DNA from 3 places in the Tolumonas lignilytica genome. Region 1 is predicted to be linked to each of the others. Evidence: predicted binding sites of a transcription regulator. Region 1 holds the regulator's gene; each other region holds the start of a gene.

Evidence for each region. Region 1 encodes LexA, which represses DNA repair genes until DNA is damaged. Its sites were predicted from a motif close to ANCTGTNTNNNNANACAGNT; they were not measured.
Region 2: umuD (translesion error-prone DNA polymerase V autoproteolytic subunit) is a predicted target of LexA. The motif match lies at 2,443-2,462, and genes of this name have one in related genera.
Region 3: H027_RS18445 (metal-dependent hydrolase) is a predicted target of LexA. The motif match lies at 2,190-2,209, and genes of this name have one in related genera.

What each region holds. Positions count from the first base shown of each region.
Region 1 covers NZ_AZUK01000001.1:1,958,937-1,963,226, reverse strand. The annotation lists gene H027_RS0109215 (TrkH family potassium uptake protein) at 1-1,054, shown strand, start outside; gene H027_RS0109210 (Rrf2 family transcriptional regulator) at 1,125-1,580, opposite strand; gene trmL (tRNA (uridine(34)/cytosine(34)/5-carboxymethylaminomethyluridine(34)-2'-O)-methyltransferase TrmL) at 1,789-2,253, shown strand; gene lexA (transcriptional repressor LexA) at 2,299-2,919, opposite strand; gene ubiA (4-hydroxybenzoate octaprenyltransferase) at 3,002-3,865, opposite strand; gene H027_RS0109190 (chorismate--pyruvate lyase family protein) at 3,869-4,290, opposite strand, start outside.
Region 2 covers NZ_AZUK01000001.1:3,041,020-3,045,309, reverse strand. The annotation lists gene H027_RS0114275 (hypothetical protein) at 1-151, opposite strand, end outside; gene H027_RS0114270 (DUF4189 domain-containing protein) at 441-1,172, shown strand; gene H027_RS0114265 (hypothetical protein) at 1,212-2,045, shown strand; gene umuD (translesion error-prone DNA polymerase V autoproteolytic subunit) at 2,479-2,916, shown strand; gene umuC (translesion error-prone DNA polymerase V subunit UmuC) at 2,909-4,180, shown strand; gene H027_RS18720 (hypothetical protein) at 4,196-4,290, opposite strand, start outside.
Region 3 covers NZ_AZUK01000001.1:2,808,856-2,813,145, reverse strand. The annotation lists gene H027_RS17870 (Ig-like domain-containing protein) at 1-1,072, opposite strand, end outside; cyclic di-GMP riboswitch class I at 1,137-1,221, opposite strand; gene H027_RS18445 (metal-dependent hydrolase) at 1,643-2,173, opposite strand; gene H027_RS0113105 (hypothetical protein) at 2,287-2,502, opposite strand; gene H027_RS0113100 (DUF4382 domain-containing protein) at 2,740-3,774, shown strand; gene H027_RS0113095 (GAF domain-containing protein) at 3,813-4,265, opposite strand.

The DNA of each region.
Region 1 (4,290 bases):
CTCGCTGTTACAGTGGCTCGGTGGTGTCGGCTTCATTATTCTTGCTGTTGCCGTATTACCCTATCTGAACGTAGGTGGGATGAAATTATTCCAGATGGAATCATCTGATCGTTCAGAGAGAGATACACCTCGCATGTCCGGTGTGGCTCGTAATATTCTCATTGTCTATGTCGCGCTTAGCTTGATCTGTTGTCTCTGTTATTGGTTTAGTGGCATGTCATTATTTGATGCCATTAATCATGCCATGACGACATTAAGTACAGGCGGTTTTTCGACGCACGACATTTCCATGAATGCCTTCTCGCCACAGGCGCAGTGGGTCGCCAGTGTATTTATGTTCTTAGGCGGGCTGCCCTTCATACTCTACGTACAAAGCGTGCGTCGCCGGGAAGGTTTACTGTTTCGGGATGCTCAAGTGCGTGGTTTTTTCTGGTTAGTGCTGGGAACGAGTCTGCTGATGAGTGTTTGGCTCTGGTATTCAAGCACCTTCAGTCTGGAAGATGCCTTTCGCATTACCACATTCAATGTCATTTCTATCCTGACCACTACCGGATACCGTTTAACAGATTTTAGTCACTGGAGTTATATGACTACCGTGATTTTTATCTTACTCATGTTTCTGGGGGCGTGTTCTGGTTCCACCTCGGGTGGATTAAAACTGTTCCGCATTCAAATTGCAGGAGCCTTGTTTCAAAAGCAAGCCCGCCAATTGATGCACCCTGCTGGGGTATTCCCACAAAAATACAATGGTCGTCCGGTCAATGACGCCATTGTCCGCTCTATTGTCGCCTTTGTGCTCAGTTATCTGGCAATCATTACCCTAAGTGCCATTGTCCTCGGTATGTTTAATCTGACGCCACAGGAAGCGATTAGTGGAGCCATCACTGCCATGGGTAATATCGGCCCTGGTTTAGGCAGCAAAATAGGTCCTGCGGGGAATTTTTCCAGTTTACCGGATGCCGCAAAATGGGTGCTGGCTGGAGACATGATGTTGGGACGTTTAGAGGTATTAACCGTCGCAGTCTTACTCTTCCCTTCATTTTGGAAAGATTAATACCACGAAAAAAGCCACAGGCTGAATGCTGTGGCTTTTCTGGATTTATGGTTAAACAAGCAGTTTGCAGTTAAACCGCGTCAACAGCCATGACAGGGATATTCAGTCCCAGCAGACCGCACATCCGCTCTTCGTCTTTCACCAAATCCGCAAGCGTGAATTCAGCCAATACGCCCATAAATGCCCGCATGGCTTTTCGCATGATGGATTGGAAACGACATCCCGGAGCTAACCGGCAGCCTTCACGCTGACAATCCAGTAAACAACTCACATTTTCCATATCCGCAATCAAATCACCCAGATTGATTTCGGAACTTACGCGAGCCAAACGAATACCACCATGTTTTCCACGAATAGTTTCGATATATCCTTTCATGCCCAGCTGATGAACAATTTTGACCACATGATTACGAGAAATAGAAAAGCGATCAGCCACTTCAGTAATCGTGGATAAATGCTGTTCCGGTTGCAAGGCCAGAAACACCAGCGTTCGTAAGGCATAATCCGTAAATAAAGTCAGCTGCATATACTATCTTTCTACTCACTATAATTTCATCGCAACCCATCAGGCGACAGGATGAGATAACTACATTTATATATGTAATAATATAGTTCGTTGTTACATGACATCTTTATAAAAGATCAACTTTTAGCGAAGTTATCCACATAATTGTCAATTATCTGACAACAATAACAGTTATTCACGATGACTCGAGATCAATACCTGGCCTGCTATGCTACATATTGCGTTATACGAACCAGAGATACCGCCTAATACTGGCAACATTATCCGTCTTTGCGCCAACACCGGATATTTCCTGCACATCATCGAACCCACCGGGTTTGCCTGGGATGATAAACGTCTGCGGCGTGCAGGCCTCGACTACCATGAGTTTGCAGAGATCAAACGTCATGCTGATTTTTCAGCATTTTTGAATGATGTCGGTGATGCTCGGCTGTTTGCTTGTACCACTAAGGGTAAAGCCTACCCCTCGGATGCCGGATTTCAGGCGGGTGACGTTTTGCTGTTTGGACCTGAAACCCGTGGGCTTCCTATGTCGATCATTGAAAGTCTGCCGGAAGCACAACGACTGCGGATCCCGATGCTGCCGCAAAGTCGCAGTATGAATCTTTCAAATGCAGTGTCTGTGTTCGTCTATGAAAGCTGGCGTCAATTAGGTTTTGCCGGGGCGGTATAAAGAAAGTAAGTGAGTCGAGAGCAAACTCGGCTCACTGTTTTGTGGTTACATCCAACTACCATTGCGGATCACGCCGACAGCCAATCCTTCAATACTGAGTTGTTCTTGTGTCAAATCAACCACTATAGGTTCCAGTTCTTCATTCTCGGGCAGTAAACGCACGGTATTTCCCTTGCGCTCAAAACGCTTCACGGTTACTTCATCATCCCCGACTCTGGCAACTATAACCTGACCATTATTCGCTTGGGTGGTTTTATGCACAGCAAGCAAATCGCCATCTAAGATACCGATATTTTTCATGCTCATGCCATGCACCCGCAATAGAAAATCGGCACGGGGATGGAATAACGAGCCGTCTATTTGGTAATGGGTTTCGATATGTTGTTGGGCCAGAATAGGTTCTCCTGCCGCCACTTGACCAATGAGCGGCAATCCCTCTTCTTCTGGTTCCTCATCGGTCAATAATTGTATGCCACGGGAAGTGCCTGGCATCATTCGGATCACGCCTTTTTTAGCCAGTGCTTTCAGATGCTCTTCCGCTGCGTTGGCTGATTTAAACCCAAGCTCAGAAGCAATCTCGGCTCGCGTCGGTGGCATTCCAGTTTGTTGCACAGCAGAACGAATAAGAGCCAGTACTTCGGCTTGACGGGGGGTAAGCTGCTTCATGAGATAAGCCTGTGTTTTTATACAGATAACTGTGAGTATATACAGTTATCTGTATAAAAACAAAGGCTCATCTACAAACTAGCTACCACTGAGAAAATAAAATGCCCGCAAATACGACAACACCAACCCAGTTGTTGTTCAAAAAAGCCTTAAAACAGGCGTCACGTTGACGATGCCAGATCAAATATTGTTGATAGATGAATAAACAGAGCGCGACCAACAAGGCCATAAAATAACTGATTGTCAGTTCAGATAACCAGCCAACCAAGCTCAATAAAGCCAAAGTACTGAACTGCAATAATGCGATATACAACCTATCATTTTTACCGAACAGGATTGCCGTTGATTTGATGCCGATTTTCACATCATCATCCCGATCAACCATCGCATACATCGTATCGTAGGCCACGGTCCATAACAGATTAGCCAAGAAGAGTAGCCAGCTGATAAGGCTCAAATGCCCGGTGACGGCAGCATAAGCCATGGGGATCGCCCACGAGAACGCCATTCCGAGAATGACTTGAGGCAGTGAAGTGACTCGTTTCATAAACGGATAAACGGCGGCGAGCAACAATCCACCCGTAGAAAGATAAATCGTGAAGCGATTAAGTTGCCAAACGAGCAAGAATGCAACCACCACCAATATCAGGAAAAAAGATAAGGCCCGAAAGGTCGTGATGCGTCCAGAAGGCAATGGTCTGAAGGCGGTACGTTTTACGTGTCCATCAAAATGACGGTCGGCATAATCGTTGATCACACATCCGGCTGCACGCATCACGACCACACCGAGTGAGAACACAATTAACAATGAAAAAGAGGGCATTCCCCCCGACGCTAACCACAAGGCCCAAAGGGTCGGCCATAGCAATAATAATGTACCAATGGGTTTGTCCAAACGCGCCAATTGCCAGTAGGGTTGCCATTGGGTAGGTATTACCGACATCATTAGTCACACTCCATACATCGGGTGTTGAGGTAAAAAAACCTCAGTTAAGCTTAGCTGACAGGAACGAAAACACACGGTGGAACGACGGCCCCAAAGCGGATGAGTCTCTGTACATCCCCATTGCGGCAACAGCTTGGCAAAGGAAGCCTGTGTCGAAAAATCTGCCACCTCAAACTCCCTGCAGCTATTCTGTTCTTCTGCTGCAGCAAATAGCAGCGTCCCCAGCGGTTGCGCTTTCCAATTCAATAAATCAGGTTCATTCTGAAGCTGGCTGGTCGTCACTTGAGTGAGCCCCCAGATCCATGGCCGCTCATCATCTGATAATAAGACTTGTCGCATGAGCTGAGTGGAAGATGTTGCTTTCGATGGTATCCAACCAGAGGTCAACAAATGAACCCTGAGCTGCGAAGTATGCTGACAAAGTT
Region 2 (4,290 bases), 1.1 Mb from region 1:
CCAAACCTGGTGATTGGGTTTTGGCTAAAAACAGGTGCTGTATTTTTGATTCACAGGCATGACTCATGAGCGAAATAACCGCTTCATCAGACAGAGACAGGATTAGATTGCGCAGCTCTTGAGCGAGCCGTGAACTTGATGTTTCAGGCATGCCAATTCTCCCGATTCGTTATAGCCGAATCAGCAGACGCATGAAGTCGAATTGTCTGTTTCGATGCTCACGCATGGATACAGTTTGAAGCGATAGACAGGAGTCACCCTGTGCTTTGCATTATATCAAAAGGTGATCGGATATACAGCAGTTTATTTGCAAAATGCGAATGAGCTTTGTCAGTTCATGATTAACTTAACATCTTGCATTCGCAACGCAAATGCTAAGTAGTGTAATCTTTCGCAAAATGCAAAAATGGAAGTTTAAAACAATTAAACATAGGAAAAACATGAAAAAACTAACTGGTTTACTATTCGCCATTTTCACCCTTCTTGCGTCATCACAAGTCCATGCAGAGAAGGTTTATACATCAATTGCATTTGGTAGCGGAGACGCTTTCGGTTGGGCTGTAAGAAAATCACAGAAAAGCGCAGATAGTGAAGCGCTTAAATTGTGCAACAATGGAAAAACTACCCATGACTGTATATTACACAACATTGTTGCGATATCTCGAGCAGTAAATAAAACCGATGTAGGTCTTGGCTGGTCAACTAAAAGCAGTGATAAAGCCGTGCAAAGTGCAATGCACAGTTGTGGCATGCCAGACTGCAAGTTGCAGTGGACAATCACGGACCCTGGGTTTGTAATTATAGAACAGGAGGACAAAAAGGATGGTGACTTTTTTGCTCAATATGGATCAACTAACCCAGAAGCGGATTTAAGTGTTGCGCAAAATAATTGCCAAGAGCACTTTAAAGGTAAATGTGTTTTATATAGAGTTTTTAGCATTCCTGGCGCAGTTAACGTCAAAAAGAAAATTCCATCACAATCCACATCAACGCCATCCCAAGTATCAGAAAGAAATTGCCGACCAAACACTCCAACCATTCGCTGCTCATCTCAATGCACCAATGGAAACTGCGTTGTAACCTATGAAAACGGATGCAAAATTCACGTTCAGGTCCGGCCGGAGTTCGATTCATTTAATAACCAATGGACATATCCAGCGCCTCAGTGCTGATTTCCAGCTTCTTCTTACAAAAAATACAAAGGTTTATATATGAAAAATTTATGTGCTGCCGCGGCAATTTTCACCATTATATTGAGTGGGTGTGCAGCTAAACATGAAATGCCAACCGGCAACATGCCTTTTACTGGAGATAAAACACTGAGTTTATCATCAAACATGGAGCTACTGGCTGGGAACAGCTCTACCAATAGGGATGAAGATGCCACCAAGGCGGATATGTCAGCGGCGGCGGCAACCACCAATGCTGCTATCATTGCTGGTAAAACATCTGTTGATGCGATGGCTACAGGAGCACTCACTGTCGGAAATCTGGCTTTCGGTGTCGCGAACCTTATGTTGCTGGGGCAGGATAACTATAAACACCCTGACTATGGATATTTGGTTTTAATGAAGATCGATCCTAGCGATGATCCAGCTTCTCAGGCTTCGTTGGAAAAGGCGTTCAAATACGCCACAAAACAAGATGCTGCTCGGCTAAATGGTGCAACCTTTATTATGGATAACGGCGAATTAGCTGTGTCTGATAAAGATAAATCAGTGGCAAAAGTGAAATTTTCAACTCTTGTTTCTCAAGAGTTAATTAATCGCATTGACCCATCATTGCCTACTGGGAAGTATGCCGCGTATGGCATTGGCCTGCCATCATTTAGCTCAGGTCATTTGAAACTAGAAGAAATGTCATCTGCACCATGGGTTTATTGTGACGGGTGGGTCCATCCTTTTGCAGGTTTTGCAGATACCCACGAATCAATCACACGACGTGTGGATAGCAAAACAGGGAAGACCGTTGTAGTTAAATACAAGAAAGTTGGCATGAATGCTAAACAACCCGTGAACAAACCGGTTGCTGTTCAACTGCGATAACAACCACCAGCACAATAAAACAGGGAGGAGCTTCTTTCCTGTTTTTTACCTCACAAATCAAATTATTAATGCAATTAAAATGTCTCTCAACATCGGCTCTCTCCCAATAGATCAACAAGAACAAATCGATGTTGAGAATACCGTAGCATACGCAGTGTGGAGAACAGCAAAGTGAAATGATCAAATAAAATTGGCCACAGTTTGAGTTGACTACTTCATTCTGCTTTTTTACTAAAGCTTGAACACGTCCAGCTTCTAAGGGATGAGTATCTGGTTTTATCTCGTCAGTATGATGATTTTGTAGAGCTCGCTGATTCCTGATTTCTATTTAATTCCTAATCAGCCTCTTCATGGAGTTTTTATTTTCCATCTATAGACAACCCAAACGTTACAAATATACTGTATATATGTACACATATTTGTAATTGTCCGTATGCAAACACAACTATTAGGTCAATTAGACCCAGCAACACACTTCCCACTTCCGCTGTTTCTTGAATCTGTTCAAGCGGGCTTTCCATCACCAGCGCAGGACTACATCGAGAAGACGCTGGATTTAAACGAGTTGTGCATTCGCCATCCATCAGCAACCTTTCTTGTTCGTGCTTCAGGTTTATCCATGATTGGTGTTGGCATATATCCTGGCGACATTTTGGTTGTTGACCGGTCGATCACTGCAGAGCACGGTCACATTGTTATTGCCTGCCTCAATGGAGAAATGACAGTTAAAGAGCTTTGTACTAAGCCGACATACCGATTAATACCGCATAACCCAAAATATCAACTAATCGAGATAACTGATGGTTTGGAACTTGATATTTTCGGTGTTGTCACTAACGTCATTAAGAATATGCTGAATCGCCATGTCTAAGACCTTTGCCTTGGTTGACTGCAATAATTTTTACGCATCATGCGAAAAACTATTCCGACCTGACTTAAAAAACACCCCCATCGTTGTGCTATCAAATAACGATGGCTGCGTGGTGGCTCGTTCCAGGGAAGCTAAAGAGATCGGTATCAAGATGGGCGTTCCGCTTTTCCAGATACAAGATCAACTCACCTACTACGGTGTGCAGGTGTTCTCATCCAACTATGCTCTATATGCAGATATTTCAAACCGCGTCATGTCTGTTCTTGAAATGCTGGCACCAAGAGTTGAGGTTTACTCAATAGACGAATCCTTTTTGGATTTAACCGGCGTTTCAAATGCGATGTCATTGGTTGATTTCGGCAAACAGGTAAGACAAACAGTTGTCCAGTGGACAGGCATTACTGTTTGCGTTGGAATTGCACCAACCAAGACACTGGCAAAGCTGGCTAACCATGCTGCAAAGATATATCCGGCAACCGGCGGAGTTGTTGACCTGACTTCACGTGACCGGCAGCGTAAATTGTTATCCATAACACCAATAGAGGAAGTGTGGGGTGTTGGCCGAAAGTTAACGAAGCAACTGCAGATGATGGGTATTAAAACGGCTTTGCAATTGGCAAATGCAAATCCAAAGCTGATCCGTAAACAGTTTTCCGTTGTGCTTGAGCGAACTATCCATGAGTTGAATGGCGAATCATGTCTTGAACTTGATGATGTGTCGCCAACCAAAAAACAGATAGTCTGCTCACGCTCGTTTGGTCAACGTATCAAACAGTTTCAGCATATACGCGAAGCGATCTGCAATTATGCTGTCCGGGCAGCAGAAAAACTCAGGTTAGAAAAACAATATGCGCAGTCGGTTACCGTATTCCTGCGAACCAATCCATTCTCAAAAACTGAGCCCTATTACTCAAACTCTGCCACCGCAAGAATGCCAATTCCAACAGATGACAGCAGAGACATAATTCTCTACGCCATAAGAATGCTGCGTGGTATTTGGAAGCCAGGTTACAGATACATGAAAGCTGGGATCATGCTGGCTGATTTTTTCGAGCCGGGCATTTATCAGATGAGCTTGTTTGATGAGATCAGTAGTCGGACAGACAGCAAAGAACTTATGACGGTAATCGACAAGATAAACCACAGCGGAAAAGGCAATATCTGGTTTGCAGGTCAGGGGGTGAAGCAGGAGTGGGCTATGAAGCGTGGTAACTTGTCACCGGCTTATACGACACGTTGGGATGATTTACCAGTGGTTATCTGACCCATGCTGTAATAATTAAGCTATCACCTCAAAATCCTCAAATGGGTCATCAGAATCTCTCGTTGTTCTGGCTACAAACAAGCCTACAATCCGTTTATCTGGGACATGGT
Region 3 (4,290 bases), 850 kb from region 1:
TGTGACCCATTTCATGACCGATGGTGGAAACCTGCATGGAGCCGTTGATCCAGCTTTGAGAAGGCGAACCGCCAACTGTCCCCATGCCAGTCCAGCCACACGCACTGGTATTCGGGAAAATATAAATCTTGTGCTGGTAAGCAGACAGATTGGCTCCCGCATTGGTAGCTGCTGCATCGGCCTGTTGCGCAATAGTGGTGGTATCACAATTGGTACTGTCTACCGCAACCGTAAACCAGCCCAGCACATCACCACTTAGCCATGTCTGCTGATAAGAGTCTTCAAGAAAATAGTTGCTGACATTGGTAAAGACCATGCTGCGTGCCTGATCGACAGTCCATGGCTGATTAGTCGGGGCATCCTGAAAATTGACCAGCATGACTAAGGTTTTTTGCTCACCAAACGTGTTGGGCTGAACCGTTACCCCGCTCGTTGTGGTTGAACTGGTGCTACCATTCAGTGCTTCCATTTGCAGAGCACTCTGATCCAACACCAGATTATTATCGATCTGAATCCCTTTCACGCGGGCATGACCACCACTTTGCAGTGCAGGCTCATCACCGGTGAAGTGTAATTCCAACTGCTCACCTGCCGTTGTATTCAAAAAATGGCGCAGTTTGTGGCTGCCATCAGGATAATCTTCATAAGCAACCAACAATTGACCTTCATGGGTTCGCAGTTGTTCTAATTGTGCCTGGACGCTGTTTGGCATACCCAAAGCAGCCTGAGCTGGTAAAGCCGCCTGCACAACCGTCGCAGGGTTGTCTGCCAGCAATTTAAGCATGAGATCTTTACGTTGTGCGACCAGCGATTGTATTTCATTGAGCAGATTGGCTTGCTCATTTTCATCAGCTTGACGATAGCGCGCCATCAACTGAGCAAGTTCTGTGGTTTGTTGTCTTAATTGAGAGGGATAGACCGCTGAAGCCGCTTGTGTTGCCGGTTCAGCCATTACTGGCGTAGGCGTATAAGCTCCGCCTAGCCCGCCGAGTGCCGTCAGCAACAATGCAAACCGGCGAACACGAGCAGACAAGCCAAAACCAGCCGCTTTGGAAGCGCATAGAGATATCATTTTGGGTACCCTCAAGTAAAAAAACCTCGAAAGCGCCCAAAACGCAGCGTTTTTTACGCGCTCCTTCGGTAACCCAGCCATCCACTGTAGATGCAGTGGACCTGTGGCTTTGCGTGCACCCGGTTACCCGGGGCTTGCTATTTCGGGAGTGCTTTCGATGGTAACTGAATCGAAAAATTCGACCCCACGCTTACATACAGACTCATAGTGTATCTGCGACAGAATGAACTCGGTGAAACCAAGAGAATCACTGGATTCATCCCATGTAAACTTGCCGCAATACTAACAAGAAAACCGATCAAGACAAAGTGAAATTGATCATTTTTTAAACAAATCTTTACGTAAGCTAACACTTCCTCAGTGCTGTTTCCTGACTAAAATTCAAAGCGAAGAGGTAATAAATAAACAGATATTCATGACTTCAACCCGCGAATAGAACCTGGTTCGAGCTGAAAAACAAAATTTATTTTTTGTTTAAAATAAAATCATTTATATACAATGAGATAGATAAAAAAATTGATACATTCACAAACGAGAACCATGATTCATTTGTTTCTCCTTCATAATATCTTAAACAATCAGCGATATTCCCTTTAACAGCAGATGATAGGCTTCGGGTTCAAACTGGTGTAATCCTCTGGCTGCAATGCAAACAATCAGCAAATTAAAAACAACATATTCACCAAAACCAGCAACCGGAATTCGGATAGGATTAATACTGCATTTTTGTTTTAACGGCCAAAACAGCGTCACACCATTTTTTCCGATAAGCATGTCGCCAATGATATGACTGATATAACCAACACAGATGGCATTGCTATAACTTGGTTTCAGAGAAAAGGCCATGAAAGTAAAATGCAACACCGCCACCGCAAACAGGCTGTGTGTAACCGTACGGTGACCTAAGATTTTATGAAATGGTTTACTTAACATCGGCACTATTCGTCCGAAGGAGCTTTGGGGAGAATCGAGATCTGGCAACAGCGCGCCAATGAACCCCAAACAACACGCAACACACAGATTACCAACCAAACCCGGTACAAATTTATCGACCATCAAGACACTGAATACTGCAAATGCCTGATGCGTTTTTGCCATCATAACGGTTACAACTTAATTATGTGTTTATATACAGTTGTTTGATGGTAACATTGCGCAACTGTAACGTCAGCTACACATTCAGAATGTCTGACTGATTGGTTAATCTTTACACGCTATGAATTAGTTTTATTGTTTTGATCTGTGGCTACACTCACCTCTATTTCCTTGAAGACCACTTGATATAGAGCCCCAAACGTATCTGGATCAGAGCATCGCCCTGCTTCCGCTTCAAGACGCCGCAACGCATGCGTCGCATTTTCTGAGGTCTGAATGGAAATAAGGTAGTGAAGTGTGAGTTTGGCAATCTCCAGCTTATCTTGGTTAGACATAGCGAACTCCTAGATTGCGAAAGCTGTATAGCTATTAAAACTGTAGTCGTTTTAATCCAGAAAACATCCCTCGCCAGTCACGTTTCCGCATAAACTAGCTTCTGTTTTTTTATTGACGGAAAAAAAATTTACCAGCGTTAAAAATAGGCACGAATAAACAATAATAGTTCACATTCTCAATGATGATGGTTGTCTGATCTATAATTTGTATGTCTCACCCGACAAAAGGAATGATGTATGAAATATCTAATGAGTTCCGTAGCACTTTTCTTCTTGCTTCTGACTGGTTGTGGCGGCGGGGGCAGTGGTATGGACTCAACGTCCCAGATGAACTTGTCTGTCTCTGATGCACCGGTCGACAGCGCCAAAAAAGTTTGTATTGCCATCAACAGCCTGCGGCTAAAACTGAATGGCGCAACCACCGAATCAGTATGGAGCAATTTAAATCTCATCCCAACAACCAACAATGATGGTTGTTTACCTACCGGCTATACCATCCCTCAGGATTCATCAGGCAATCCGGCTTTCTTGTATCTGGATTTGCTGAAATATCATGATGGCGCCAAGCATGCTCTGCTGACAAATACCGCCATTCCCAGTGGCACCTATGAACAACTGCGTCTCATGGTTGAAGACGGACGCACCAACTTCCTCAATGACCTGACGGGAGCTGCAACCACACAACCGACTTCTTATGTCGAAGAGTCAGACGGTACAATCTTGCCGTTACAAGTCCCGAGTGGCGAAGTCAAAACCACGACCCCATTTACTGCGTCTATTGGTGGCGTTCTTTCGTTTCAGTTAGAGTTTAATTTGCGTCATGCACTGGTGTTACCCAACACCAATAATACCCCCTACTACAAACTGAAACCGACCGGCGTCAAATTACTCACTGTCAGTACACTGAGCACCATCACGGGTAATGTGAACAGCCTCTATTGCAATGGCGATCTGAGTGCAGCCGGTGTCTATCTCTACAACAGTGATAGCATCACGCCACCCTATCTGGGGATCGACTATGATCCAGCCAATGGCGGGCCCGTGTTAACATCTTTAATCTCGACCACCAATGGTGTCAGTTCTTATCAACTGAATTATGTCGAACCGGGCACTTACGATGTGGTGCTGGTCTGCAATGCAGCCAGTGATACACTCACCGATAATGGCAATGAAAGCAGCTTTGTTCCCACGGTCGCCGAAGCTCATACAGGCATATTGGTGCCAAGCAGCACAGGCTCGACAACCCTCACTAATAACTTTGTCACACCATAATGTTCAAGCACCGGCCAGCGCAATACTGGCCGGTTTCATCACCAGTTCAGTGTTGCTAATACGTCTGCAATCGCTTCCATTTCCTGCTGGATTTCAGGCGTAAAGCGGGCATATTTCGGGCTATCAATATCCAGCACAGCCACGACACGATCGTTTACGATGATCGGCACCACTAATTCTGAATTGCTGGCACTGTCACAGGCAATATGACCAGGGAAGGCGTGCACATCCTCCACTCGCTGTGTGGTTCCGGTTGCTGCCGCGGCACCACAAACGCCCCGACCAACCGGAATACGGATGCAGGCAACCTTACCTTGAAACGGACCAAGCACCAGTTCGCCTTCACGCATGATGTAAAAGCCAACCCAGTTGATATCAGCAAGATATTCATTAAGTAGCGCACTGACATTCGATAAATTGGCGATCAGATCAGGCTCACCATGCACTAATCCTGAAATCTGCTGAACAATTTCACCTTCTAATTGCTGCATACAATTTCGACCTTAAGAAAAAATA